One region of the Rothia endophytica genome, then DNA from elsewhere that is predicted to be linked to it. Evidence: riboswitches for the same ligand, from Rfam matches in the RefSeq annotation. Region 1 holds a riboswitch; the other holds the start of a gene.

The links. A riboswitch is a leader RNA that binds a small molecule or an ion and turns the genes downstream of it on or off. The one in region 1 is predicted to bind thiamine pyrophosphate.
Region 2: it holds a riboswitch for thiamine pyrophosphate, as region 1 does, so the genes downstream of both, ABD982_RS10585 (ECF transporter S component) here and thiM (hydroxyethylthiazole kinase) in region 1, are expected to answer to the same signal.

Annotation. Positions count from the first base shown of each region.
Region 1 covers NZ_BAABKP010000001.1:1,444,478-1,459,327, forward strand. The annotation lists gene glgX (glycogen debranching protein GlgX) at 1-815, shown strand, start outside; gene nrdR (transcriptional regulator NrdR) at 903-1,379, opposite strand; gene hisD (histidinol dehydrogenase) at 1,379-2,698, opposite strand; TPP riboswitch at 2,877-2,973, shown strand; gene thiM (hydroxyethylthiazole kinase) at 2,963-3,775, shown strand; gene thiE (thiamine phosphate synthase) at 3,775-4,410, shown strand; gene ABD982_RS06455 (bifunctional hydroxymethylpyrimidine kinase/phosphomethylpyrimidine kinase) at 4,407-5,903, shown strand; gene ABD982_RS06460 (acyl-CoA thioesterase) at 6,130-7,140, opposite strand; gene ABD982_RS06465 (glycosyltransferase family protein) at 7,551-8,765, shown strand; gene ABD982_RS06470 (glycosyltransferase) at 8,753-9,958, shown strand; gene ABD982_RS06475 (glycosyltransferase family 4 protein) at 9,958-11,073, shown strand; gene ABD982_RS06480 (ABC transporter ATP-binding protein) at 11,066-12,877, shown strand; gene ABD982_RS06485 (aminoglycoside phosphotransferase family protein) at 12,874-13,977, shown strand; gene ABD982_RS06490 (phosphotransferase) at 13,974-14,850, shown strand, end outside.
Region 2 covers NZ_BAABKP010000007.1:18,590-33,439, forward strand. The annotation lists gene ABD982_RS10525 (Dyp-type peroxidase) at 1-813, shown strand, start outside; gene ABD982_RS10530 (bifunctional copper resistance protein CopD/cytochrome c oxidase assembly protein) at 859-3,039, shown strand; gene ABD982_RS10535 (NHL domain-containing thioredoxin family protein) at 3,249-5,174, shown strand; gene ABD982_RS10540 (zinc ribbon domain-containing protein) at 5,171-6,151, opposite strand; gene ABD982_RS10545 (hypothetical protein) at 6,216-6,911, shown strand; gene ABD982_RS10550 (class I SAM-dependent methyltransferase) at 6,908-7,534, opposite strand; gene ABD982_RS10555 (MauE/DoxX family redox-associated membrane protein) at 7,531-8,661, opposite strand; tRNA gene ABD982_RS10560 (tRNA-Gly) at 8,754-8,827, opposite strand; gene dcd (dCTP deaminase) at 8,923-9,519, shown strand; gene ABD982_RS10570 (hypothetical protein) at 9,519-10,688, shown strand; gene ABD982_RS10575 (MFS transporter) at 10,685-12,010, opposite strand; gene ABD982_RS10580 (DUF4235 domain-containing protein) at 12,134-12,403, opposite strand; TPP riboswitch at 12,731-12,837, shown strand; gene ABD982_RS10585 (ECF transporter S component) at 12,894-13,502, shown strand; gene ABD982_RS10590 (ABC transporter ATP-binding protein) at 13,544-14,850, shown strand, end outside.

The DNA of each region.
Region 1 (14,850 bases):
GCCGAGGGGGCTACCAGCTGGGCCAGTTCCCGCACCCCTGGCGCGAATGGAACGACACCTTCAGAGATGGCGTGCGCCAGGCTTGGCGAGGTGATGCCGAGGGTATGGCCAAGCTTGCCTCGGCACTGCTGGGCAGCGCCGAGCGCTTTGACCACAGCAGCAGGCCCGCTAGTGCGTCCATCAACTTCATTACAGCCCACGACGGCTTCACCCTCCATGATGTGGTGAGCTACTCCCTGCGGCACAATGAAGCTAACGGTGAGGACAATAGGGACGGTCACGGCGAAAACTTTAGCGATAACTGCGGCGTCGAAGGTCCCAGCGATGATCCCCACATTACCCTGGTGAGAAAACGTCGTATCAAAGCTATGCTGGCAACTCTAATGTTCTCTCAGGGAGTGCCCATGCTACTGGCCGGCGATGAGCTGGGGAACACCCAGTGGGGCAATAACAACGCCTACTGCCAGGATAACGACATCACCTGGCTTGATTGGGAATCTGCGGACAAGGAGCTATCGGCTTACGTGGCAGAGCTCATCACGTTGCGCCGCCGTTTCCCCCAGCTGCACCAGCAAGAATTTTTGCACGGAGATGAAGCGCTCTGGTGGCGAGCCGACGGGCACCATACACAGGACCACGACTGGCATGACCCTGCCTTCAGGTGCTTCCAACTGCAGCTAGAAGGTCTCTTGTTAGTCTTCAATACAGGTGGTGACGTGGATCTTCAGCTACCCCCGCACCCCGAAGGTAGGCAGTGGAACCTTGAGTTTGCTTCCGATGAGGGCCTGCCCCAGTCAGTACGGCTGTATAGCTAAATGCTAAGAGGCAGTGCCCACCAGGGTACTGCCTCTCATCATTTTGGGTCTAAGCACCCCACACCTGCGGGTGCGACTGTCACTGACTTAGATGAGGGTTGGCTGCTCGCCCTCCTCAGCCCCACTGTTACGCAAGTCTGCGATAGCTCGCTCAAAATCAGCCAGGGATTCAAAGGCCTGGTAAACGCTGGCGAAGCGAAGATAGGCTACGGTGTCCAGACGTGAAAGCGGCTCCAGGATGCTCAGGCCCACTTCGTGGGCATCAATTTCTGCCAGACCTTTAGCACGAATGGACTCTTCAACTTCCTGGGCCAGCTTAGCCAGGTCGTCCTCCCCGACAGGGCGCCCCTGACAAGCTTTACGCACACCGGAGATAATTTTTCCTCGGTTGAAAGGCTCGGTCACCCCGGATCGCTTGATGACCGCAACGGCGGTAGTTTCTACGGTGGTGAAACGTTTACCGCACTCGGTGCACTGGCGGCGGCGGCGGATAGCGCCGCCGTCATCGGTTGTACGGGAGTCAACAACGCGGGAATCGGTGTGACGGCAGAAGGGGCAGTACATTAGTTGCCTTTCGTGCGTGCGGTAATGGCCTCACCATGGGCGGGCAAATCTTCGTCTTCAGCGACAGCGACAATAGCGTCACCGATTTCTGCTAGAGCTTCTTCAGAGTACTCAATCAGCTGCACCGCTTTCATGAAGACGGTGGTATTCAAACCTGAGGCAAATGCGGCCGACCCACCGGTGGGAAGCACGTGGTTAGAACCAGCAGCGTAATCCCCCAGAGGCACAGGCGAAAAACCGCCGATAAAAATAGCGCCAGCATTACGGACGCGGGCAGCGACGGCCGCGGCGTCCTCAGTGTGAATTTCAAGGTGCTCAGCGGCATAGGCGTCTGCCACAGCAATGGACTGATCCAGTGAGTTGGTGAGAATAATGCCGGACTGGGGGCCCGACAGGGCGGTGGCGACACGCTCGGCGTGTTTGGTGGAAGCCGCGCGAGAGGTGATGGCCTCGGTGACTGCCTTAGCTAGAGCCGAGCTGTGGGTAATCAAAATTGACCCGGCGTTAGGGTCATGCTCAGCCTGGGAAATGAGGTCAGCCGCTACGTAGTCTGGGGTGGCGGTGTCATCCGCAATGACCGCGATTTCGGTGGTTCCGGCTTCGCCATCCACGCCTACCACGCCCTGCAGAGCTCGTTTTGCCATGGCGACGAAGATGTTACCGGGGCCGGTGATGGTGTCGACCGGCTCTAGGGTTTCACCGTCGTCATCAATACCGTAGGCCATAGCGGCCAGCGCCTGGGCGCCGCCGATAGCCCAGACCTCGGTGACCCCCAAGAGGCCGGCTGCCGCCAGGATGGTGGGGTGGGGCAGACCGCCGAATTCTTTTTGGGGCGGGGTGCACAGCACCAGGGAGCCAACATCAGCCGCCTGTGCGGGCACAGTGTTCATGATGACGGATGAGGGGTAAACGGCCAGACCGCCGGGCACGTAGACGCCAGCACGGCGTACGGGCGTCCAGCGGTTGGTGAGCTTAGCGCCGGGGGCTACTTCGATAGTTTTATCGTCAGGACGCTGGGCGGCCGCAAAGGCGCGGGTGCGGGCGATGGCGATTTCAAGACCCTCACGCACCGCAGGGTCTAAGGCGGCAACCGCACCGTCAATGGAGGACTGGGGCACGCGCAAGGCGCCCTGGGTTACGCCGTCAAAACGCTGTGAGAGCTCGCGCAGGTAGGGGGCGCCGTCGGCGCGTACCCTGGCGATGATGTCTTCGACGGTGGCGAGAGCGTTGCCCACATAGTCACTGGTTTGGCGAGGAACAATCTGGCGCAACTCCTTATAGGAATGGCTGGTGCCGCGCAGGTCGATGGTGCGCAGCATTGGGGCTGCCGGGCTCTGGGTGCTATCGATAGTGCTCACACCTCTATTTTATAGGGGGCGTCAAATACCAGCATCCATGACAGGCATAACTCAGCGGGTTCGGTTGAATAACATTTTAATCCGCTGAGCAACGTAACTAGCAATGTAACTACGGGCACATTTCACCTGCTACCATGGTGAGTACCACTCGGGGTGCGCCGTCTCTGGCGCTGAGATTGAACCCGTTGAACCTGCTCTAGTTAGTATTAGCGAAGGGAATGTGTGATGACTCCATCCAGCATGCCAATTGAGATCATTAACCGTACTGTCCGGGCTCGCAACCCTCTGGTGCACTGTCTGACCAACTCGGTAGTTCAGGAAATTTCAGCCAATGTTCTTCTGGCAGTGGGCGCCTCCCCCGCGATGGTGAGCCACCCCGAGGAATCAGGCCAATTCGCAGCAGTGGCAGATGCCCTGCTCATTAACATGGGCAATCCAGACCCCTACTATGTGGAGTCCATGCGTAGCGCCGTCAAAGTAGCGACTGCACACGGTACACCCTGGGTGCTTGACCCGGTAGCTGTCGGCGGATTGACGGTTCGTACTGAACTATCCGTCGAGTTACTTACCTCCAAACCCACCGTTATTCGCGGCAACCCCTCAGAAATTCTCAACCTTCACGCTGCTTTCACCCAGCAAGAGCGCTCCGGAGGCCGAGGAGTTGACTCCACCGATTCTGGTGAAGCGGCCCTGGATGCGGCGATAGCCCTAGCTCGCGAAACCGGCCGGGTGGTTGCCCTCTCAGGGGCCACCGATATCATTGTCTCCACCCATCGAATCACCCGTGTTAGCGGCGGCAGTGCCTTCATGCCTTTAGTAATCGGCACAGGCTGCTCCCTGGGTGCCGTCGTCGCTGCGTACTTGGCAGCCTGGGATGACGCCCACGAAGCCGCGGCCGCCGCTCACGCCATCTTCGCTACGGCTGCCGAATACGCTCACCCCCTTGCAAAAGGTCCGGGAACGTTTCGTGAGGCATGGCTCGATGGGCTTCACCTTGCTGAAGGGTGCACCGCCAGCTGTGAAACCGAGGTGCTCTAATGAAAGGTAACTACGGCCTATACCTGGTCACGGATTCTGGCATGGCTGGCGGGTGGCAGAAGGTAGCCGGAGTGGTTGCCGAAGCTATTGACGGTGGCGTGAATACCGTCCAGGTACGCGACAAAGAGCTCGACGATACAACCTTCTCTGCCCTCGTCGAGTCAATTCTTTCCGTCACCGAACCCGCAAAAGTTCCCCTCATCGTCAATGATCGGGTGGAGGTAGCTGCCCGCTTTAGCCTTGATGTGCACATCGGCCAGGGCGACATGCCCCTGGAGACCGCCCGTGAATTACTCGGTGCTGGGCCCCGAATCGGGCTGTCGGTGGGAACCCACGCCGAGCTCCGGGCAGCACTGAGTGGTAGCATTCGCCCCGACCTTATCGGGATGGGGCCGGTCTACGCTACCAACACCAAGAAGGATGCGGGGGCAGCGCTTGGCGTGAATACTTTGCAGGCGCTAGCGGCCGATGCCGCTGCATCAGGTATTTGTTCGGTCGCCATTGGCGGGCTCAATACCAGCAACATCGCTGAGGTCAGCAGGACGGGTGTTGCAGGTTGCTGCGTGGTATCTGCGATTATGGCGGCTACTGATCCAGCCGAGGCTGCCCGTTCTTTGAAGGAGTTGATGGCATGATAGCTCGTGTCCTTTCTATTGCCGGTACCGATCCCACGGGGGGCGCAGGTTTACAGGCTGATGTGAAGTCCATTGCTGCAGCCGGTGGCTACGGGATGGGGGTAGTAACCTCTCTGGTGGTGCAGAACACCCGTGGAGTCCAGCAGGTACATACCCCTGACCCGGATTTTTTGGAAGCCCAGCTACGGGCTGTCAGTGATGATGTAATTATTGATGCGGTCAAGGTCGGGATGATCGCCGACCAGGCCTCTGCTGCGGTGGTGGTGAACTGGCTACGCAACCTACCCTCCAATATCTCTGTGGTCGTTGACCCTGTGATGGTGGCAAGTTCGGGCCAGGCACTAGCTGACTCGGTATCCGCTGACCTGCTCACCTGCGCCACCGTGCTGACCCCAAACGTGGACGAACTGGCGGCCCTCGTGGGTAAACCGGCGGCGAGCAGCCGAGCTGAGCTGATTGCCCAGGCACAGGTTTTGGCAGAAAAGACCGGTGCCCTGGTGGTTGCCAAGGGCGGGCACCTGGCAGATGATGACCGGGGCAACACCCTGGTGAACGCCACCGGCGAACTTGCCCATGCTGCGTCCTGGTTTGTGGATACCACTGCCTCGCACGGCACCGGTTGTTCTCTGTCTTCTGCCTTGGCAACCCGGCTGGGTCTGGGTGAGAGCCCGCAGGTAGCTCTTGAATGGGCGACCTCCTGGGCGCATGAAGCTCTGCAATATGGTGAAGCTCAGGCGGTGGGAACAGGTAACGGACCCATCGACCACTTCCATCGGTTGCGCCGACAAGCTAAATCGGGTCTGCAGAACCCGGCTGTTCCTGACAAACGTAACCGGCACCAGCCCGTTGTGAAGGCCTCCGGTGAGCACACCCGGGAGCTCTGGGAATATGCTGGCGAATCTCTCGACCGTTTTGGGTCAGACGGCTTTATTTCCGCACTGATGCAGGGTACTTTGAGCGGGTCACAGTTCACGTTCTACATTGAACAAGATGACTACTACCTCAACATCTATGCTGCAGTTTTGGCGCGTCTTGCTGCTGCTGCTCAGTCGGCTGAGGAGCGCAGCTTCTGGGCGGAGTCAGTGACCGGTTGCATCGCGGTTGAACAGGGAATGCACGCCCAGTGGAATCTGGACCCCTCAACGGTACATCCCTCCCCTGCGACTCTGGCTTATACAGACTTTTTGCGGGCTGAGACTGGAAGCGACTACGTGGTTGCGGTCGCCGCGGTATTGCCCTGCTTCTGGCTGTATGCGCAGTTGGCGGCTTTCGTGCCTGATGCTATTCCGGAGGACCACCCTTATAAGGATTGGGTGGAGGCCTACAGGGATGAGGCCTTCCAGGCATCGACCGCTCGGGCAGTGCAGATTGCCGAGGGATTGCTGGCGGCAGCCTCTGATCATCAGCGGGCGGCGGCGCAGCAGGCTTTCTGGCGAGCTTGCCAGCTGGAGGCAGACTTCTTTGCCCAGGCTCTGTTGCTCGATACGCTCTAGGCCGTTCTCTCAGCCGGCCCGGAGCATAGCAACGTGTGAGCTCTTTAACAGACCCACACGGTACTCCGAGAACACACCCAGGGTCTACACCATAAAAAACCGCGGTAATAAGAACAATAGTTACCATTACAATGATTCAATCATCGCAACCACACCAGGCACAGCCTCAACCATAAATTTGATTGAGGCGTACACTCCCGCCAAGGTCCGGTCACCCCCTAGTCAGTTAGTCAGTAAACCTTACCTTGTGCTGGGTGGGGGCAACCAGAGGCATGGGCTCGTATTCAGCACGTAGCTCGCGCAGGCGCATGGCGTGCTGGCGCAGGGCACGGTCCTCATCGGTCTGCGGGGTGAAGGGGCGGGCAGGCAGCGCGTTGCCGTCATAATCTACCGCAACGTAGGTCATGGAGGCGTGGATAGCTAGGGGCAGTTCCTCGTTGCGTTCGCGCGGGTCACCGGCTCTCAGGTGTACCATGACGCCCATGGTTCGGGCGTCTGTCCGCACCAGACGGGCGGTTACCTCCACCAGATCCCCAATGTGCACCGGCCGGTAGAAGCGCACCCCGCCGGCATAAACAGCTACAGTTCGCTCCCCGCTCCATGCCATGGTCACGCTGGTGGCTGCCTCGTCGATCCACTCCATGGCGGTGCCGCCATGAACGTTGCCGCCCCAGTTAATGTCGGTGGGCTTGGCGAGAAAACGATGGGTAATTTCTGGCGCCGTGGAGTTTGAAGAATAGGTCTGCGCTATCATCTCGTCTTCAATAGCGTTGCGCAAATCAATGCGCGAAATGGCTGCCTGCTGCACCCGCTTCTCTTCATCGGTGACCGGCACATAGGGGGTTACCGGCTGGGACTTACGGTTCTCGTCCATAGCTACGAAGATCACCAGACAATCGCAAGCACGCGTGAAGAGACCGTCACGAGGGTCAGCCGAGAGCACTTCATTGACGATGTGCATGGTGGACCGGCCGGTGTAGACGATGCGCGAGCGCACCTCCACCATGTGCCCGGACGGGATGGGGCGGGTGAAGTGGATATGGCCAACGTAGGCGGTGACGCAGTAGGTGCCAGACCAGCCCACGGCACAGGCGTAGGCCGCCTTATCAATCCACTCCAGTACGCGGCCGCCGTGCACCCCCTGGGAACCTGCTGTCAGCACATCGGTGGGGGCTGCTAAAAAGCGCAGGGTGATGGAGGGCGAGGGGGTGGTAAGGCTGCTCTGGGTGCTGTTCACGATTGGTTCTACTTCTTTGTAGGTGGGTGTTGATTGTTCATTCTAAGGCTGTTCTGCCTGTTTCTTCGTGTATTGGGGATGGGGTTGGGAAAAACACCTCCTGGTTTGAGGTCATAAAGGGGACGCGGGTTGCTGGAATCCATGAGAAAACCTGCGTTGGCCCCTGAATCAAGAGCAGAATCTCATGTTTCCCTACAAGTGCTGAATCCGTCCCCAAAACAGCAAGAAAAACCGCTTTGACTAGTTTTTTACCGCAGCAACTCCACCTTTGAAGGCATTCATGAAAACAATCTCATTCCACTTTAATTTTCCTTTCATAATGCACTCATAGAGTTTTCTTAGGAAAACAAAAGGTGGGTACCATCCCACAGCCCAGCCCTTAGGGCGTGAACCGAGGAATCATGCAACATATGCTCCCACAAGTAGCTAGCGCTCAGCCTGTGCGCGTGGTGCTCTACAGCCACGATTCCCAGGGATTGGGTCACGTCCGCCGCAACCTATCCATCGCCCACCATATAGCCCGCCACTTCCCCAAGTTAACCGGCCGCCCGGTGGCGGGATTACTCGTCTCCGGTCTGCCCTATGCAAGCACCTTCCCACTGCCCGAAGGCTTTGACTGGGTCTTCATCCCCAGCATCCACAAGGCAGAGGGGGCTTATGCATCACGCTCACTGAATGCCAGCACCAAGCACCTGATTGGTCTTCGGTCCCAGCTCTTGCACGCCTGCCTGCTAGGCTTCAACCCTGATTTGGTCATCATCGACCGCCATATTTTTGGTGTCATGCGAGAACTCCAGACCCCACTCATCACCCTACGCCAACGCAACCCAGAGGTCCGCGTGGTACTGGGTCTACGTGAAGTTCTGGACGCCCCCGAGGTCGCACATGCCGAATGGTTCAAACACGGGGACCCCCAGAACCTCCGTCATCTCATTGACGCGATTTGGGTCTACGGAGACCGGAAGGTTCACAACCCCGTAGCAGCTGGCGAAGTCCCCGAATGTTTGGCTGATCTGGTGCGTTTTACCGGCTACCTTGCACAGGGCAGGGAGCTGACCGAAGTGCCGACCGACCCGGGGCACGCTACCCCTTTCATTCTCAGCACAGCCGGCGGCGGTTCTGACGGCTACCAGCTACTGCAGACGCTGGTTCGCAGCGAGGTGCCAGATGGCTACCAGCATCTGGTGGTTGCCGGGCCACAACTGAATAACCGCAAACTACTCAAGCTACAGGCCAAGGCTGTTGCTGGAACCCGCGTGGTTGGCTCCCTTCCTGGGCTCAGTGGGCTCATGGAACAAGCTGCCGCTGTGATTTCAATGGGTGGCTACAACTCGGTCAACGAAATTCTTGCCACCGATACCCCAGCTCTGATTGTCCCTCGGGAAACACCGCGCACCGAACAGCTCATCCGTGCCCGTGCCCTGCAGAAAGTGGGGGCCGTGGATCTGCTCCAGGTGGAAAACCTAACGTCTGCTCTGACCGGTGCCTGGCTGGCACAGGCGGTCGGCAGCAGAGTTGATCGCTCAGGAATTAAACGGAATGGGCTAACCAAGACAGCCAAACTAGCAGCAGAAACTTTCACCATTACATACCCCTCTCCCCAGGAGGAAGCATGCACCGCATAGGTTACGTTCTTAAGGTTTACCCTCGCTTTTCTGAAACATTTGTGGTGACAGAAATTCTGGCCCGAGAAGCTATCGGAGCAGATCTTCGCATCTACGCGATGCGCCCCACCACCGATGCTCGTTTTCACCCAGAACTGGCCCGAGTCAAAGCGCCGGTCACCTGGGTGCCTCGCCCCACCAACGCCAACCGCTTCTGGCAGCAGGTCACCGCCTCTACCCAGGACCCAGAAATCCTAGCCAACTTTGCATCCATCCTCCCTGAGCTCACCGAGCTAGAGGCCAGCGATGTGGCTCAGGGTGTCGCGTTGGCGCAACGGGTCAAAGCTGACGGTATCACCCACCTGCACGCCCACTTCGCATCGCTGGCCGGGCGCATGGCCTGGGTTGCTTCCAAGCTAACTGGCATTCCCTATACCGTGACCACCCACGCTAAAGATATCTTCCACGAATCGGTTAATCCCATTTGGCTACGCAGGATTTGTGGGGACGCCGCCCAAGTTTTAGCCATCAGTAGGTTCAACGAGGGCTATCTGCAGAAGGTTCTCACGGACACCGGTGCCAACCTAGTCTTGATCTACAACGCACTGGAGCTTTCACGTTTTGAGTACGTCAAGCCCTCCCTACCCACAGGTACGTTGCGTATCGCGGCTGTGGGCCGTTTTGTACCCAAGAAGGGTTTTAGCGAACTCTTGGGCGCTGTCGCCATCTTGGCTGAGCGAGGCGTAGATTTCTCTCTGACCCTGGGCGGGGACGGCGAGCTTGATGAGCAGCTTCGCCAAAAAGTTGAACAGTTGGGGCTGACCCAGCAGGTCACCATGCCCGGGCCCCTCACCCAAGCAGAAGTACGCCAGCTGCTGCGCAGCAGCGACGTTTTTGTAGCCCCCTGCGTGCCAGCGGGCGACGGCAACATGGACGGACTGCCCACGGTTGTTCTCGAAGCCATGGCCTGCGGCGCCCCGGTAGTTACCACGTCTGTTACCGGTCTACCCGAGGTGATCCGAAACGGTGAAACCGGTCTGCTGCTAGAACCGGGCGACGTGCCGGCTCTTGCTGATGCGCTGGCAAGCATCGCAGACGGGGATGTTGACACCCCGGCACTGGCTGAGGCCGCCCGTCAACTCATTGAACAGAACTTCGATAGCAACTTTCAGGCACAGCGCCTGAACACCCTAGAAACCACGGAGGCACCCTAATGCGTATCGCCTACCTCAGCCTTGACCCCGGCATCCCCATCTTTGGTAGCAAGGGTGCCTCCGTGCACGTCCAAGAAGTGGTGCGGGAATTTCTGGCGCTGGGCCACGAGGTCAGCGTTTTCACGACCCGCAAGGGCAAAGAAGTGCCCGCTGACCTTGCCGATCTGCCGGTGCGCGAGTACAAAATCGGCACTAAGGACGCCGCCGAGCGCGAACTTGCCCAGCAGCAGATCACAGCGGCAATGGTCGCCGACATCGCTGAATGGGGTGCGGATTTTGTCTATGAGCGCTACTCCCTCTTCAGCACGGTTCTTGCAGACACCACCCTGCCCGGGATTCTTGAAGTCAACGCCCCTCTGATTGATGAACAGAAAACCCACCGCGTTCTAGTGAACGAAGACCAGGCTTTCACCGCCCTCACCCGTCAAGCTCAGGCAGCCAGTGCCGTCGTCTGCGTCTCTGACCCGGTCCGCGATTGGGTACTGACTCATGTTCCCGCTGCTCAGGCGCACACCGTGCCCAACGGCGTCAGCATTAACCGTATCCAGCCCTCGCCTGAGGCAACCGGCACCCCCGTTGTCACCTTCGTGGGTACCCTAAAGCCCTGGCACGGGGTATCTGACCTCATTGAGGCAGCTGCCTGCGCCCAGCACGACTGGCTACTCCGCATCGTCGGTGATGGCCCAGAACGCGTGTCTCTAGAAACACAGGCCGCGAAGCTAGGGGTACAGGTGGACTTCCGCGGTGCCGTCGTGCCCGAAAACATGCCAGCTGAAATTGCCGGCAGCGCTCTGGGCGTCGCCCCCTACCCCGCTGCCAGCAATAGCTCAGAGCACTACTTCTCCCCGCTGAAAGTCTACGAGTACCTAGCTGCTGGGTTACCCGTGGTAGCCACCGACATCGGCCAGATTCCCGAGCTCATTGACGGAGCAGGTTTGCTGGTGCCAGGTTCGGACCCAGCGGCCCTAGCGGCAGCTATCGACCGGTTGGTAGCTGATCCCTCAATCCGTGCCCGGTTGGGCGCTACTGCCCGCACATTAGCCGTGCAAAAGCATAGCTGGGGCAGCGTCGTCGCCCGAATCTTTGACCTAGCGCAGGTGCCTGCCTGTGGCTAAGTCTAAACGCATACAAAAACGCGCGTTGCGGCGCACCTTGGAGCTCCTTGCCCCAAATATCAAGCCGCAGAGAACCCTGGCAGCCGGTGGCGTCGTCGCCCTGCTCTTTGAGGTGGCCTTCCGCGTACTAGAGCCCTGGCCCATGAAGTTCGTGATTGACGCGGTTTCGGTTTCTCTGGGTGCAAACCAGGCAGGCCCTGCAGCTTCAGTCTCCCTGCTCATCTGGTGCGGGGTTGCCCTGATTCTTATTGTGAGCCTGCGTGCGCTCTCCAACTATATGGCAACCGTCGCCTTTGCGTTGGTTGGGTCCCGTGCGTCCACTCTGCTACGCGCCCGCGTCTTCTCCCACGTTCAGGGCCTGCACCTGGGCTTCCACGCCCGCAACCGCAGCGCCGATACCGTTCAACGCATTGTGGGCGACGTGGGTAAGCTCCAGGAGGTAGCCGTTACCGCTGGTCTGCCTCTGATGGCTAATATGCTGACCCTGGTCATCATGCTGGTGGTCATGCTCATTATTGACCCGGCGCTCTCACTCGTGGTGGTACTGGCGCTGGTAGCCTTCCCGCTCCTATCGCGCGGCACAGCCAAGAAAATTACCACTGCCTCACGGAAGACCCGCAAGGCAGAGGGTCAGCTAGCCAATACAGCTCAAGAATCGCTGTCCTCCATCAAGGTGGTACAGGCCTACGGGCTCGAAGAGCACATTGGCGCCCGTTTTACCTCAGCTAATAAAAAGTCGCTCAAGGACGGCGTGCAGGCTAGACGTCTGGCTGCCCGTTTGGAACGCGGGACCGACGTCATCGTGGGTCTAGCAACAGCCGCAGTACTCGTGGGCGGCGCTCTGCGTGTCCTGCAGGGAGCGATGACGGTGGGCGATCTTGTGCTCTTCACCACCTACCTGAAAACCACCATGAAACCCCTGCGTGACATGGCAAAATATACTGGACGTATAGCCCGAGCCACCGCAAGCGGCGAGCGCGTTGCCGATCTCATGGACGTCGAAAGTGAACTGGCGGTTCTCGCTACCCCCGATGACCTCGGTGCCGTCAAGGGCGAGGTGTCCTTCAACGATGTACACACCGACTATGGGGGGCACTCGGTCTTACGGGGTCTCAGTCTCACAGCTCGCCCCGGTGAGTTGGTAGCGATCATCGGGCCTTCAGGAGCCGGCAAATCTACGCTGGTATCTCTCTTGGTGCGAGCTCAGGACCCCAACTGGGGCACCGTGACTATCGATGGTGTCTCGGTGGCTAGCGCCGATCTTGATGAGCTTCGTTCCAGCGTTTCTCTGCTCCACCAAGAGGCGGTGCTCTTTACCGGCACGGTTCAAGAGAACATTCGCTACGGCAGGTTTGATGCCACGGATGAGGAGGTTGAGCAGGCGGCACGGGCAGCCCATGCCCACGCTTTCATTGAGACCCTGCCCGACGGTTATAACACGGTGGTGGGTGAACGCGGTGGCACGCTCTCAGGTGGCCAGCGTCAGCGAATCGCCATTGCCCGCGCGCTGCTGCGCAACACCCCCATTGTGATTCTCGATGAGGCAACAACCGGTCTTGACCCGGAATCAGCATCACTGGTGATGGACGCTATCGAGAAGCTCGTTGCGGGGCGAACCACCCTGGCAGTGACCCACGACACTGAGGTCGCTCTACGAGCTGACCGCGTGGTGTGGTTACAGGACGGTCGGGTTCTGCTCGATGACTCCCCCACCGCTCTGCTGGCTAACTCCAAGGAGTTCCGCCAGTGGGTCAATGCCCGCCAACAAAACCTTGATGACATTCGAATTGGAGATACACCATGAACGCTACGGTGATGTATACCGAGCAGATGCTGGACGCCAGCTGGCTCTCCGATGCTCTAGGGGCGCAGGTAACAGCGACTTCACTTCGTGCTAAGCCGGGAACCTCGCTGACAGCCTCCTTCACCCCTGCCGGTGCAGAAGGTCAGGACGCCTCAGGCTGGGTGCGTCTGATGTGGCCGGCCGGAGCAGGTAAGGCTGAAAAGCATAGAAGCAAAGCAGCCAAGCTGGGCTTAAGCGTGCAGCAGAGTGAGTTGCCCGATGGTTTTATTCTCCAGTGGGGTGGGGTTAAAACCGACCCTAAGCTAATGATGCATCTCGTTTCCTTTGAGGGTATGGATGACGGTGAAATTCTGCGCTATAACCCCTTGCGCCGCCTGGTGGTCCGCAACGGTTACCGAGTCTCCCGCATCGTCACCTCCGCAGACCCCCACAGCACTGACCTCTACCGTTTTGTGGGTTTACATGTGCCTGTACCTGAAGTGCTGGACCCCGATACCGGCACCGGTATGGACGTGCTGCGTTTCGTGGGCACCAGAGATCTCAGCTCAAGTATCTCTACCGCTCAAGCTACGTCCGTCGGTGCGCTCTTCGCTGATCTGCATGCTTCGTTTTCTTCTTTGCCCAACTACCTCAATCGTCATCTGGCGGCTAAGAATATTTCTCCTGCTGTCCAGTTAGAAGCGCATGCTTCCCTCTTTGATGTGTTGGCCCCAGAACTTGCTGGCCGCACCCGCGCACTGGCCGCAGCGTTCAAGCCCCTATCAGGACCGCCGGTATTGTTGCACGGGGATGCCTCACCGGACCAGGTTCTGACCGATGAGGCCACCGGGGCGCTCTGGCTTACTGATTTTGACCGGGCTTATCTGGGCCCAGCCCCCGTTGATATTGGTTCTTTTATGGCAACCTCACCCACCGAGGTCAGTGCCGCCTTCTTCGAGGGCTACAGTAGCACGGCGGGGCACGGGCTGCCGGTTCTAGATCTTCAACATGCCTTGGCTGGAGCTCTTGCCCTGCGTCTGGCCGACCCGCTCCGCAGTGCTCAACCCGGTTGGAAGGACGAGGTTGAGGCGGGCCTGAGCAGAATTGAGCAGATGCTATGAGTGCTAATACCACGGCTTTAGAAGCCCTGCGACGCTACCACCGCACTAACCCGGTGCGCAGAGCGTGGCCGACCAAAGACGGTGCCCTCATTTTTGAAACATTCGACGCCCAGGGGCTCCTGCGCGCGGGGAAGGTCACCGCTGAAGGGAATATTTCCCTGCTCACATATGGGGCTGATAAGAAGCTACCCTGGTTAGAAGCGGCTGTGGACAGTGGTGCACAGCTTATGGTGCACCGGGCCAGCAAACGCGCCGTCACCAGGGAACACCACGCAGTTACTAAGCACCTGCGCCCCGGTAAGGCAGAAAAGGTAGCAGCTCTATCCAGCAGTTTGGGTGAGGTTTTTGAAGAGGCAGGTTTTAGCTCGGCCAGCGTCCTTGCGGTGCGCGAGCAATCTCTTGATTTTTCACTTCTGCCCGGCCAGACCTTGCTAGAGCTGGGCGATGACTCCCTGCCGGCATGGGAGGTCTTTGCAGACTCCTGGAAACGGTTTTTGACCCTGGGGAAAGATCTGGCTGATGTGACTCACTACTCACTCCACAGCTCAGTGGAGGAAAAAAGGGTGCTAGCCCAATGGATTGAGTCTGCTCGCAACTACGCCGCCCTCGACCGCATCAACGACCTCGAGGGGGCAGCAGAAGCCGTTGCAACCGCTCTGGCAGAAAAGCCGGATCAGCTCGTCCTGCTTCACCGTGATCTCCACGATAAGCAGCTGCTCTGGGACGGTTCGCAGCTGGGAATTCTTGACATTGATACCGCGGCAATCGGCGAAGCTGCCCTGGATGTAGGCAACCTTCTGGCTCACATCGAGCTGCGCCGAATCCAGGGGCATCTCACCGCTGAAAAAGCCGCCGAAATCACCGTGATTTTGT
Region 2 (14,850 bases), on a different contig from region 1:
CCCGCCTTTGAGAAGATCGATCAGCTTCAAGATCAGTGGAACGATGGGGACTTACTGCTGCAACTCTGTAGCTCCGACCGTTTTACGCTGGCTCATGCCCAAAGAATGCTGCTGAAAACCGCGCGGTCAATGAGCCGGGTGCGCTGGGTACAAGAAGGCTTCCGCCGCGCTTATGGCAGCGAGCCTAACGGGCAGACGATGCGCAACCTCTTTGGCCAGGTGGATGGCACGATCAACCCCTCAACCCTGGACGACAGCATGGATCGCTTTGTCTGGGGTAACCACGAAGAGCTGGAGCCCTGGGAGCCTGGGGGAACTTCCTTGGTCATCCGCCGCATCCACATGAACCTCGATACCTGGGCCCAATCAGACCGACCAGCTCGTGAGGACGCGGTGGGGCGCAACCTCACCAATGGAGCACCGCTCACAGGCACTCAGGAGCATGACCCCGCCGATCTTTCAGCAACCAATGAGCTGGGCTTCACCGTCATCGCTCCCTACGCCCACATTCGCCGCGCTAGCGCTCAGAGCCGAGTGGAACGCATCCTCCGCAGGGGGTACAACTACGACCTGCCGGTGCAGAACGCCTCGGGGTTCTCTGAACACTTTGAAACCGATGGGGGAGTGAGCAACTCGGGTCTCATCTTTTGCTCCTACCAGGCAGACCCTTTGCTTCAGTTTCTCCCCATTCAAGAACGTCTGGCTGAGCTCGATATGCTCAATACTTGGACGGTTCCTATCGGCTCCGCGGTTTTTGCTCTTCCGGCAGGTTGCGAGCAGGGCGGCTTCATCGGCGAGAACCTCTTTACCTAAACTTTTACCAACCAATCACGGTTCACAACACCACGCAGGAATAATATGGCACAGCAAACAAGGGCGCAGAAAACAGCCCCGAACCCCCATCTCAACGGGCTAGGCACCCACTGGATTTGGGTCTTTCCCGCAGCTGCCTTTCTGAGCTTGCTAGCGAGTCTTACCCTCAGCGGTAGTGCAGCAGCTACAGACCTAGCGGACGCCGGCCCGCTCGTTCGGTGGGGTCTGCCGATTGCTGAGATGGTGCACAATTTCGCTATGGTTACCGCCATGGGCGCCCTGCTCTTTGCCATTGCGATCGTCCCCCGCTTCCTTGACTCAGCCCGGGGCAAGAGCCGTGTGAACATGGCGCATGCAACCGACAAGAGCCAGCGTCTGAAAAACCTCACCCGCACAGAACACCCCGCCTTCATCGCTGTGATGAACCTGGCGGCAGCCGCATCAGCTACTTGGACCATCGCCGCAATTGCCGTGCTAATCTTCAGCTACGCCGACATATCGGGCCGAGCTATAGAGGCCAGCTCCTCCTACACCACGGAGCTCATCAGCTACATCACCACCATCTCGGCCGGCCAGCAGGAAGCCGCCACCATCATCGTGGCGGCCCTGGTCTCAACTCTCGTTTTTGCGGTGCGATCGCTCACCGGTCTCTTGGTAACTTTGGGTATCTCTTTCATTGGTATCATCAACATGGCTTTGGGCGGGCACTCATCGGGCGGTAACGACCATATGGGGGCGGTCAACTCCTTGGGCTTGCATCTGCTCGGTGTGGTGCTCTGGACCGGCGGGCTGATTGCCCTTGTCTTTATTTCACGCACCATTTCAGGTAAGGACGCAGGCAGCGGCACCCTGCCCGAAAGCGCGCGAGGGGAACACACGGCGACCAAGCGCAGGGTTCCTCTGGCGGTGAGTGTATTGCGTCGTTATTCCACCCTGGCGCTAGGTGGCTTCATCCTGGTCACGCTCTCTGGCATCATTAATGCCCTGGTGCGCATGAACACCCTCGCTGAGCTTTTTACTACCGTCTACGGTGCCCTAGTGCTGGCTAAAATTATGCTGACCTTACTACTGGGAGCCCTCGGCGCCACCCACCGCCTACGCCTCATACCCATGATGCAGTCGGGGCAGATAGGTGCAGCTAAGGGCCTGTGGTATGCCATTGCCTGTGAGCTGCTCCTGATGGGTGCCACCAGCGGTCTTGCGGTGACGCTTTCCCGCACAGCCCCACCTGCACCAGAAACTCTTGACGCCGGCGCTGAACCGGTACGTATCATTACTTGGTATGACATGCCGCCCGAACCTGGCGTCGCCGAGTGGTTCACCCAGTGGCGTTTTGACTGGTTCTGGGTCGCTTTCATCGCTTTCGTTGGGTTTACCTACCTCTGGGCCTTTATCAAGGTAAAACGATCCGGTGGTAGCTGGTCTATCTTCCGCCTGCTGTCCTGGTACTTCGGTCTGTTGGTGCTGCTCTACATCACCAGCGGCGCCCTCACCGTCTACGCCCGCGTCATGTTCTCGGCGCATATGGTGGAGCACATGCTTTTGACCATGGTCTGCCCCATCTTCTTGGTACTGGGCGCCCCTATCACCCTGATTCTGCGTGCTCTTGAGCCACGGCAGGACGGCACCCGCGGCCCCCGCGAGTGGATTCTTCGACTGGTGCATTCGGGCTGGTCGAAGGTGATTACCCACCCCATTTTTGCAGCCGTAAACTTTGCCGGCTCCATCGTGGTGGTCTACTTTACCCCGCTCTTTGGCATCATGTTGCGCTACCACATTGGCCATGAGTTCATGCTGATTCATTTCTTGGTCACCGGCTACATCTTCAGCCTGGTGCTCATCGGTATCGACCCCATCCCGCATCGCCCTGCCTACCCCATGCGCCTGATGATGCTCATCGCCACGCTGGGCTACCACGCCTTCGTTGGTATCGCGATTATGCAGATGGACGCCCTGCTGCAGGCGTCCTGGTTCGGTAATGTGGGCCGCCCCTACGGGCTCTCAGCTATTGAAGACCAGAAGCTAGGTGGTGCCCTGATGTGGGGTATCGGTGAAATCCCCACCATGGTGATTGCTGTGGCGGTTGCGGTGCAGTGGTCTATGCAGGACAAGAAACTGCAGAAGCGGGTAGATCGTCAGGCTGACCGGGACGGAGATGCTGAGCTACATGCCTACAACGACATGTTTGCTGAGCTTGCTGAACGAGATCAGAAAGCTGGCCGCTAACGGGCTGAGGTGCTGCTCTGCACCTTGGGTAAGCCGTCTTGGCTGAACTGAGCTCATCCTAACTGTTACGTTTCTATGACGCACAGTTGAGGTTTGTGAACCGAAAGGCGCCAAAAATTGCAACAAATGACCGGGCGGGGGGGGGCTTGTTAGGCTAAGAAGAAAAGTACACCCGCGTGCCACCGGTGCGCCCACGAAAGGTAAAAATTATGGCAGATCATTCAGCCGCACGCCAGACCAAAGTGCGTGCGTCCGAACTGGTGGGCAGGGGCTGGCTGAACACCGGAGGTAAAGAGCTATCGCTGGAGTCCCTGCGCGGAAAAATTGTTATCCTGGATTTCTGGACCTTCTGCTGCATGAACTGCCTGCACGTGCTCGATGAGCTGCGGCCGCTGGAAGAAGAGTTTGAAGATGTTCTAGTGACCGTGGGGGTTCACTCACCGAAGTTTGAACACGAAGCTGACCCAGTCGCCCTTGAAGCTGCTGTGGACCGCTACGACATCACCCACCCGGTGCTCGATGACCCCAACCTCGAGACCTGGAACGCCTACACCGCCCGCGCCTGGCCCACTCTGGTCGTCCTTGACCCAGAGGGCTACATTGTTGCCCACCTCTCCGGTGAAGGCCACGTGCAGGGGCTGACCTCACTGGTTCGTGAACTGGTAGAGGAGCACGAGGCTAAAGGCACTTTGCACCGCGGGGACGGCCCCTACGTGCCCCGCCCCAAACCTCAAGGTACTTTCGCTTTCCCCGGCAAGGCGCTGGAACTACCCACTGACTTTGCCAATGGCAGGACCACTTACCTGGTGACGGATACCGCCCGCCACCGACTGGTGCAGGTAGAAGCCGACTTTGAGACTGTCCTAGCGACCTTTGGTGGCCCTGAAAAGGGCTACCTTGATGGCTCTGCTGAGCAGGCCCGCTTCAACGAGCCCCAGGGTATTGCTCTGGTGCCCACAGATCTACGCGAGACGCTGGGGGCCGATGTTCTCGTCGCTGACTCCGTCAACCACCGTCTGCGCGGGCTGAACCTGAGCACCGCCCAGGTCACCACTCTGGCAGGTAGCGGGGTGCAGCGCCTGATTGACGGTGATACCGCCCGCACCGACCCCAACCACATTGAACCCGGTGCTGATCCACTCAGCGTGGCCCTATCGTCCCCCTGGGACCTGGTCTACTCCCGCGAGGCAGCCGCCTTTTTGGTTGCTATGGCAGGCACCCATCAAATCTTTAGCTTTGACCCGGTGACCGGGCAGCTGGCTGTTTTTGCCGGTACCGGTGCTGAGGGCCTGAAAGACGGCGCGGTGGCAGACTCCTGGTTCGCTCAGTCCTCCGGGCTCATCGAAGCAAAGGACGGTTCCATCTGGGTCGCCGACTCAGAGACCAGCGCCCTGCGCCGCATCGTCTTTGATACTGAAGAAGCCCGTGTAGAAACCGCCGTTGGCATCGGCCTTTTTGACTTCGGCTTTGTGGACGGCAACCGCCAAGAAGCCCGTTTGCAGCACTGCCTGGGGCTAACTGAACTGCCCGATGGTTCTATTGCTATTGCCGATACCTACAACGGTGCTATCCGCCGTTTCGACCCTGCCACCGGGGCACTGGGCACCCTTACGCGCGGACTGGCCGAACCCAGTGATGTGCTGGTTGAAACGACAGAGGACGGGGGTGCCCGCCTGATTGTGGTTGAAGCCAATGCCCACCAACTGGTGCGCGTCTCCATTCCCGATGCCATGCAGCATGTGGACGAGGGCGCTAGCCAGGTAACACGAAAGGCCACCGAACTAGCCGGGGGCAGTCTGACCTTTACCGCCCGCTTTGCGGCCCCCAAGGGGCAGAAACTGGACACCCGCTGGGGCGACCCAACCCAGCTGAAAATCTCATCCACCCCCGAGAACTTCATCCTCTCGGGCGCCGGAACAGCCCAGGGGCTCACCCGCCAGCTGGAACTCAACCCAGAAATCACCAGCGCGGTACTTCACATTACTGCTCGCGCTGCTGCCTGTGACGGTGAACCCGGCGGGGAAATCCCCGACCACGCGGCCTGCCACCTCTACCAGCAGGACTGGGGGCTGCCCGTTGTCATCACTGAAAGCGGGGAACAGGAGCTAGTGCTTGACCTGCGCGGGGTGAACTAGGTCGCTGGGGTAAAGGTCACCGTCTCATCGGCGGTGGCCAGTGACCCTGCTACCTCAAAAATTACCTCTTGGTTGACCTGCTTTTTCTTGCCGGTATAGAGGTCAAGGGCAGTGAAAGAAATTTCTGCCTTGCCCTGGCTTTCGCTCAGCGACCATGCACCGTTGGCTAGATTAATCTCAGGATCGGGGTACTCAGTGATCAGCCAGGTCAAATCCCCGGCAACGCGACCGTTGAAGGCATATTCAAACGGGCAGCCGGTGGGGTAGAGCGAATTCTGGGCTGCGCACGTATCAAGGTAGGTCTTCACCTGCTGGCGCACCGAAGCCACAGCGGTAGGGGAGGGCTCCAAATCCAAGGTGAGGACGGGGGTCTCGCCGGGTGCTGTGATGAGAGTGCTATCTGATACCGAGGAATACAGAGCAGACTCATAGGTCACCTGATAGACCCCTGGAAAGGTCACTGCAAAGTCCTGCGAACCACCCTTAACCGCCACCTTCTGGCCGTTGAGCGTGGCAGCTGACAGTGCTTTAGCGTCCACATGGACTGTGGGGAGTGTGCCCTGATCAATAGCCCACTGGTCAAAAACACCCCAGTGAGAACCGACCTTATGCAAGTTGAACTCGCTGCTGTGCTGCTGATTATTCACCAGATAAGAGACCGTAACCGTGGCCCTCTCACCACCATCTCTAACGACCGTATCGGTGGTCTGCAGCTGGTGAACTCCCTCCAGTGAGGCACGCAAAGCATCACCGTCTAGCATCGAGGCATCACCCTCGGGCACCTGCGCCCCCAAGATACCCAGCGCCCTAGAGCCATCGCCCTCACGCACCGCAGCAAAATAGGCGCGCACCTGGCCCTCGGGGCCATAAACTAGCCTATTAATAAGAGCTAGGGACGCTAAGGCAATAATGACAGCGGTGAGCACACCTGCCAGCCACATAGCCAGAACTCGGTCAACAGTAGAAGTAAAACGCACCCCTTAAATGTAGCTCACCCGCTATTGCGACCTCCACGCCATGACGAGCCGCTAAAGTAGAGCCATGGCAGAAAACGCACACGAAGTCCCCGCCAAATATGGGCAGGCTACCAACATCTACCACCCCCGGATCGGTTCCTACCACCGCCGCATCATCGCTGGCCTCCCCAGCGCAGTGCTAGCGCTGGCCTGCCTCTGGTTCATGCTGGCAAAACGTCCCACACCACTGGTTATGGTGCTCCTGGCACTCATAGCGGTTGGGGCAGTTATTACGCTCTACTCCATGCTCAAACCCCACATTGTGGTACAAACCCCAACTCATATCCTGCGTGGGCGCCTCTTCGGCTGGCACGCTGTACCCCTTGCAGACATCGACCACACCGTTATCGCAGAACGCCTCACCCCCAAGCAGGCTGCCGGTAAAGAACTCACCGGAGTGGCTGCCGTGCGCTATAAGGGCGTACCGGCTCTCTGGGCAGTCAACACTAAAAAGAAGCGAGTTTTCCGCCTCGATGGCCGCATCTGGGATGCCAAAACCCTGCGTACCATCGCCTCCACCCTCGCCCCACAGACCACCGTCTACCCCAGTATTAACGTCACCCAAATGAATCAACAGTGGCCGGGGCTCATCACCTTTAACGAACTGCACCCCGGCTGGAAATCCGCTACCGTCGGCGCGGTTGCAGGTATCTTCCTGCTAGCGCTGGCTGTAGCTGCCCTCCTACCGGACGAAACACTACAGCAACTGCATATTCTCTAAACCCTGCTCAGCACTGCCACCAAGAAGGTCGAGGTTTCGGTGAAAGGGTGAAGTTCCCAAGTGGAGAAAGTGCTATCTAGCTTGAGACCGGACGCCGCGGCGTCCTCAAAGAAATGAGCGAAATCGTAGCCACGCCCCGCACCAAAACCAATGACCGCCCGGCCCGTTGGGGCCAGTACAGCCGCTAATTCCTCTAGCACCTCGCGGCGAGTAGAAGGCGCCAAGAAGGTCATCACATTGCCGGCTGAGAAGACCATGTCAAAGCCTTCTTCACCGAGCTGGCTGTCCTTGCTATACCCTAGGGACTCGCGCAGATCCGCCAAATCTGAGACTACCCAGTGCGCCGCGGGGCAGACCCGCTGTGCCTCTTCAATGAGTTCCGGGTCAAGATCCACGCCTGTCACCCGGTGACCTTTTTCATGCAGATGCGCACCCAAACGTCCCATGCCGCACCCAGCATCTAAAATCTTGGCGTTACGCGGTGCCATCGCGTCAATGGTGCGGGCTTCACCCCAAATATCTTTGCCTTGCTCTTCCATCGCCCTAAAACGCTGGATATACCACTGCGCGTGAGCTGGGTTCTGTTCCTTGGTAATCTCCCAGGCTGATTTTTCGCGGCTCATGCCTCACCATCCATTTCTTTGATAGTTTCTTCTTGTACTAGTGCAGCTTCTGCTGTCTCAGCGCTCGCATGCTCCATCTCGCCGATGATGTCTTCAACAAAACGGGTGACATCGTCACTGCCGTAGACAGGACCGCCAGCCAAAAATTCGTCGGTGCCCAAAGCGACTGCTGAGGGGGTAGCACCGCCAAAGAGCATGCCTGTTCTCGACTCGGGGTCAACAAACGGTTGCATATCAGCGGGTAAATCCATCTGCTGTAGGTGACTTTCACTGCTGACTACCGGGTGCACACCTAGCATGGGCAGACGGTGGTGCCAATCTGCTAGTTGTTCAATAACGGGCTGACAACTGCCGCAGGTGGGAGACACAAAAATGAGCAGGCGTGCCTGAGTAGCTGAGAGGTACCGCAGATTAACTTCAGCACCCTCGTTAGATTTTTCACCTTTTTTCGCGGGGTAGCGGAGGGAAGCGAAAGGGATGGGGGTGCGCAGGTAGTCTTCTGCCTCGTCCCCGGGTAGCGGCTGGGATTCTGCCGGTTGGTCAGTGACCGGTTGTTCAACCGCCTGAACCGTCTGCTCAGAACGGTAGATGGACCACAGCACCAGTGCCGCTAGCCCCGCACCAATTAGCCAGAGCCATCCGTCCGCGTCGGTCGCCAGCAACATGGTGAGTGCTGACCCGCGGGTAACGATGGCCCCAATGAGAGCCCCAAAGGACGCCATCAGCAGGGCGGTGTTGCGAATGAGGGTAAACATTGAAACCGGCGCGGTTGAGGCGCTGCCAAAGCAGTTACATGTAGCCGTGTTGCCCTGCACTACTGCGCGGGCAATAGCAGCCCAGTAGCCGATAAAGAGCACTACAGCGGCGACCGCTACCAGAACCTGCCAGATACCGGGCAAGATGAGTAGGCCAGCGGCAAGGGCAAGCTCTGCCCACGGCAAGATTTTTGCAATGGGTTTTACCGGTAGCCACTGGTCCAACTTGAGATTAACTATGGCGGTGACGGTGCTGGTGGGTTCTTTGATTTTTGCCACGCCGCTAACAGCCAGTGTCACGATAATGATGAGTGTGCATAAGACAAGGGGAGTCATAGCGTCTGAGAGGGTGCTTTCTGAGATGGGGAGCAACTACCTCTTTAGTTTACTGCCGCCGCTCTGACCCACCCTGTTAGGGTCAGAAAAAGAAAACCTGCCAGGTGGGTACCCGGCAGGTTTGAGATTGGAGCGGCTGACGGGAATCGAACCCGCGTATCAGGCTTGGGAAGCGTGCGCTCTACCATTGAGCTACAGCCGCGCGTGGCGTCCACATAAAGCGGAGCTACAGGAATACTCTAGCCATGCTCGGGGTGTGCGTCAAAATGTGACGGCGAAATACGATATTTTGGGAGGGTGTTATTTTCTGATCAGGACATCCGCAAAGAAATCGAAACCGGGCGTATCGCTCTAGAGCCGTTTGACGAGTCAATGGTTCAGCCTGCCAGTGTGGACGTGCGCATTGACCGCTTCTTCCGCCTGTTCGATAATCACAAGTACCCCTTCATTGACCCCTCTCAGCCACAGGAAGACCTGACCCGGCTGGTAGAGGTCGCCCCTGATGAACCCTTTATTCTGCACCCCGGTGAGTTCGTTTTGGGTGCTACCTACGAGAAGGTAACTCTGCCAGCTGATGTGGCGGCCCGTCTTGAAGGTAAGTCTTCCCTCGGACGTCTGGGGCTTCTCACCCACTCAACCGCCGGGTTCATTGACCCCGGTTTTTCAGGGCACGTAACCCTTGAGCTGTCCAATATGGCAACCCTGCCCATTATGTTGTGGCCCGGTTCGAAGGTGGGCCAGCTCTGCTTCTTCAAACTAACCAGCGAGACTGAACACCCCTACGGTTCGGGGACTTACGGCAACCGCTACCAGGGTCAGCGTGGCCCCACAGCCTCCCGCAGCTACCTTAACTTTTATCGCACCACCATTCCTGCCGGCAACACCGAGAGCTGATGCGCGGTCTACTGGTTCGCCCTGCCGGAGTAACCATACTTCTAGCTTTTGAAGATGACAATCCCCAGCTCTGGGTTGATACCCAGCGAGCCTGGGCTGCACTAGCCCCCGAGGTCATTGAGGACGCCGGGGCCCGGATTGCTGACGGTGAGCGGGTCACCGTGCTCAGCAGCCGCCCTGCGGATGAGATAACTCAGCAGTGGGGGGATATCGCAAACTTAACCGTGGTCAACTCATCTGATCCGGCCGTTGCGGCTGAGCGTCTTACCGTGGACGTCACCCTTCACCTCCTGCGCGAATATGCCGGTACCGCTCATCTACTGCACGCCGCAGTGGTGGGGGATGCGTCCAGCCACCGCGCACTAGCTCTGGTGGCGCCGTCCGGTACGGGGAAAACCACCGCTGCCCGTTTTTTGGGTGAGCACGTCACCTATCTGACTGACGAAACTGCTGTGGTGATGCCCGATAGGTCAATCCGCCCCTACCCCAAACCCCTGTCTATTATTGAGGACGCTCAGCAGCCCAAGGTGCAGCATAACCCTGCTGACCTTGGGTTACGGGTGATAGCAGCGGATGATTATTCCTTTCACCTCCACCGTATAGTGGTTTTGAACCGGGTGAAGGGCAAGAAGGTTGTTCCCTCAATTGAACCTCTACCCTTAGCGGAGGCCCTGTTAACCATCTCAGAGCAGTCATCGGGCCTCATGATAACCGAGCGAGGGCTAGAGGTGTTGACCGGCCTGCTGGTAGAGACCGGTGGGGCAGTCAAACTGACCTACTCAGAAATCACCGACGCACTGCCGCTCATCCTGAGTCTTTTGTACCAGGATCAAGACCAGCTGCCAGAATCAGAAGCTGCTTTCACCTACCTGCCAGCAGCTAACTTCCTGGTCAACAGCGATACCCCGGATCTTTACCAGCGCTCGGAGGGTTCAACCGGCCTGGTCTGCCAAGACCGCTATCTGGTGGCTCAGGGCAACTCTCTATCAGAGGTATCCATCTATGCCTGGGACTGCTGGGAGATGTTGGCTCAGCCACTGCCTAAAACAGAAATCCATGCGCGTCTACAGGAGCTCTACGGGCCAATTCCCGAGCGCGGCTTTGAGGAATCTTTACTGCAGCTAGAACAGGCAGGGCTTCTGCTACCCGTGGTGGCGTCCCCGCTTTAGAGCGTTGACTCCCGGGCGTTTCCTCGCTGCGGATCCTTGATGGGCAGCAAGAGAAGCAAACCTACAAAAAGCACGATAACGATACCCAAAATACCCCAAAGCTCAGCGCCGAACCAAGTGACAAAGAGGCCGAAGAGAGCGGGTGAGAGGAAGCTGGCGGCCCTTCCGGTCGTGGAGTAAAGGCCGTAGAGCTCGCCCTCGTTGCCCTCATTAACCAGCCTGCCCAGGTAGGAACGTGCGGCGGATTGTGCCGGACCAACGAAGGCGCAGAGGGTAAGCCCGCAGATCCAGAACATGGTGCTACTGGGGAAGAAGAGCAGAGGCAGAGCGGCCGCGATAAGGGCAACCAGGGAGAAAACGATGACTCGTTTGGGGCCAAAGCGGTCGTCCATACGCCCGCCGAGCAGTGCACCCACACCGGCAACGATATTGCCAAAGATGGCGAAGACAATAACCTGATTGGTGCTGAAACCAAAGGAGTTCGCGGCCAGGATACCGCCAAAAGTAAAGATGCCGTTAAGACCGTCACGGAAGACCGCTGAGGAAAGTAGGAAGTAGAGGGTGGTGGGAGCTTCGCGGTAGAGACGACGGATGGTGGCGAAGAGGTCCCGATAGGAGTCAAGGATGCTCTTCTGAGGCTCTACACTGCGGGGGGCGGGAGAGATTTTGTGCACTGCCAGCATGAGAGGCAAAGAGAAGGCAATAGCCCAGATGGCCGAGAAAACCGCGACGGCGCGCAGATTGTAGGCACCGTCCTCGGGAATGCCCAGAATACCCGGGGAAACGAAACCGACCAGGACGATTGCTAGGGCAAGAATACCGCCGAAATAGCCTGCTGCCCAGCCTGTTCCGCTAATCTTGCCGATGGTCTGCTTGGTTGAAATAGCGGGTAGCAGCGCGTTGTAGTTGACCACCGCAAATTCATTGACCAGGTTGCCTAGGGACAGCAGAACAACACCCAGGATGAGGTAGTCAGGGGAGGGCGCTACGAAGAAGCAGAAGGCCATAATGACCGCCAGTAGCACGCTATTGACCCCCAGCCACAGACCTCGTTTTCCCGAGGCGTCCGCCCGCTGACCCGAGATGGGGGCAAGCAGGGCGATGAATACACCGGCAATGGTGAGACCTACCGAAAGAACCGCTGCGGGGTGCCCTTCTTCTCCAAAGCTAGAGCTGGTTAGATAGACCGCGAACACGAAGGTCGTCATGATGGCGTTGAAGCTAGCGTTTCCAACGTCCCAAAGCGTCCACGCGGCAATCATTTTTTTGGATGCCGGCGCTGGGGTGGAGTGGTTATCAGCGGCTGAAACAGGTGAGGTCATAGACACATGCTAGTTGGTTTGGGCGCAGGCGATGGATATATTATCGCTACCCTTTCATGAAAAGATGGAAAACAGATACAAAAACGGCAGGCCTTAAAGCCTGCCGTTCCTGGTAACTATTTCTTAGATCTCAGCCTGATCGGTGGTCTTGTCACCGGACTTAGCTTCAAGCTGGTACTGGGCGCGGGTAACCGCAACTTTGATAATGGTGCCTACCAGACCGGTAATCAGCGACCAGAGAATGATGTCGCGCCAGCGCTCGTCCTCATCGGGGTTATTCTCGGGAGGCTGGTTGCCGGTGATTTTGGTCCAGGTTGCGCTGAGCACCTTGTTTGCCAGGGCAACGCCGCCGAGTGAAGCAGCAGTGCCAGCAATCTTGATGAGAGGATTCATAGTTCAGACCTTTCAGTCAGTGAAATAGGGGGCGAAACGCCGTTCCGAACCAAGACTATCAGTAGCCTGTGCTCTCTGCCGCCTATTGGGCGAGAATCAGTAGAAGCGTGGTGATGGGTTTACCTCCCTCCAGGGGATTCGGGGCTGCCAGAGATTATTGCGAGCGCTCAGCGCGAATCATCAGAGGGTCAGCTGGCGGGACGAAAGCCCCCGCTACGCTTGACTATAAGTAACCCAGAGCAAGGCATCGATACAGGGAAGCTTTCGTTGGCTCGCCCTAGTGGTTATACTGGGGGAGTTCTACACTTGAACTGCTCGCATAGTTGCGGGTATCGACAGGGGAGCGCCACCATCGGCGCTGAGAGTGCGCTAGGCGCAGACCCTCGAACCTGATCCGGTTAGTACCTGCGATAGGGAGTCGAGTTCTCGGAAACAGGTGCCACCCGGTGCCTGGGTCCCCCCTTCCTACATGTATAGGAAGGTTATTTTTATGGCTGAAAAGCGTTCTACCGCGTGGCGGGTTAATGAGATTGTGATTGCTTCGGTGATTGCTGTGGCTTGCTCGTTAGTTTTTGCTCTGTGGAATTTGGGGGTTTACCCCGTGACCCAGACACTGTTGGCGGCAACTGCGCCGCAGTTACTACCGCTGATTGGTGGTGGCTGGCTGATTGCGGGCACTTTGGGGGCTTACCTGATTCGTAAGCCTGGTGCGGCACTGTACTGTGAGCTGTTGGCTGCCCTGATTTCTGTTTTTATTGGGCCTGGCTCTTTTGGCCTGCCTATTCTTATTTCTGGTTTAATTCAGGGCGCGGCTGCTGAGCTGGTCTTTGCTATCTTTCTTTACCGTGCCTGGAACCTGCCGGTCATGCTGTTGGCCGGTGCGGTGTCCGGCTTTGCCATGGGGCTGAACGAGGTCATTATTTACTATGCCGGCCAGTTCAGTGCGGTTAACCAGGTGATCTATGTAGCTAGCGGTGCCCTATCTGGTCTGGTAATTGCGGGTCTGTTGATGTGGCTTTTGGGGAGGGCGCTGGAAGCTACCGGTGTGTTGGACTCCCTGGCTTCAGGCCGGTCGCGCCGAGGTTCTTCTGCCCGGTAATGTCTAGTCTCCGATCAAGGTCCCGGTCGAGTGCTGCCATCGTGGCAGAGAACTTCGGCTGGCACTACGCGGGCCGGGACCAGCCTGCTTTCAATAATCTGACCTTTGAGATCCCTGCGGGGCAGAAAGTCTTGCTGCTGGGGCACTCCGGTGCCGGTAAAACAACCCTCTTGCACGCTATGGGCGGGGTAGCTCAGGACGCCGACGGGCAATCTGCCAGTGGTTCGCTGACGGTGGGTGGCGCACATGCCCTGACTGAGCAGGTGCCGGCTGGGCTCATGCAGCAGGACCCGGAAAGCTCCATTGTGTTAGCCCGGGTGGGTGATGACGTTGCCTTCGGGCCAGAAAACCTAGGCGTTGTGCGGGAAGAAATTTGGCAGCGGGTAGACGTCGCTCTAGCGGCAGTGGGTCTTGACCACCTGCCCCTGGATTACCCTACAGACCAGCTTTCGGGTGGCCAGAAACAGCGCCTGGGTTTAGCGGGTATTCTTGCTATGCAACCCGGAGCTCTCCTGCTGGATGAACCCACCGCCAATCTCGACCCCGCCGGGGTGCTTGAAGTGAGGGACGCCGTCATCGCGGCACAGGCTACTACTGGTTCAACCCTGGTGGTTATTGAGCACCGGGTGGGTATCTGGGCCGAATATATGGATCGGGTCATTATCTTGGGCGCTCAAGGGATTACCCATGATGGCACACCCGATCAGGTCTTCCGCGAGGCGAGAGAGGAACTCATTGACGCCGGGGTATGGGTGCCGGGCTTCACCCCCCAACTACCGCAGCCGGCGTCCAGACCCGGTGAGCAACTGCTGACGAGCAAAGATCTGGTCACCACCCGACTCTTGCCTCGGAAGCGAGATATTCGCCGCCGCGCACGAGCGCTTAAAGATAGCCCCCCGGCGCCCTACCCGCTGGATCTGCCTGCGGTGGGGCATGTGCACTCTGTGAGCGTTCTTGCCGGTGAACACCTGGCTATTACAGGTGCCAACGGCAGCGGAAAATCGACACTGGCGCTGACCCTCGCTGGCCTCCTCTACCCTGCAGACGGGGTGGTGGCAGCCACAGGTGCGCTGAGGGCTAGAGCCTCACAGGAGAAACAGGAACCTGGTTGGGACCCTGCTCGCTGGGAACCCCAGCAACTTGTTACCCGCATTGGTTATGTTTTCCAAGAACCAGAGCACCAGTTCCTTACTGCCAGTGTGCGTGCTGAACTGGAATACGGTCCTCGACAGGTCGCAAAACTGAACCGATTGCCCCTCGATGAGACCGAGCTGGACGCCCTGGTGAGCGATTTGCTGACCCGCCTGCGTTTAGAAGATGTTGCTGACGCTAACCCCTTCACTCTCTC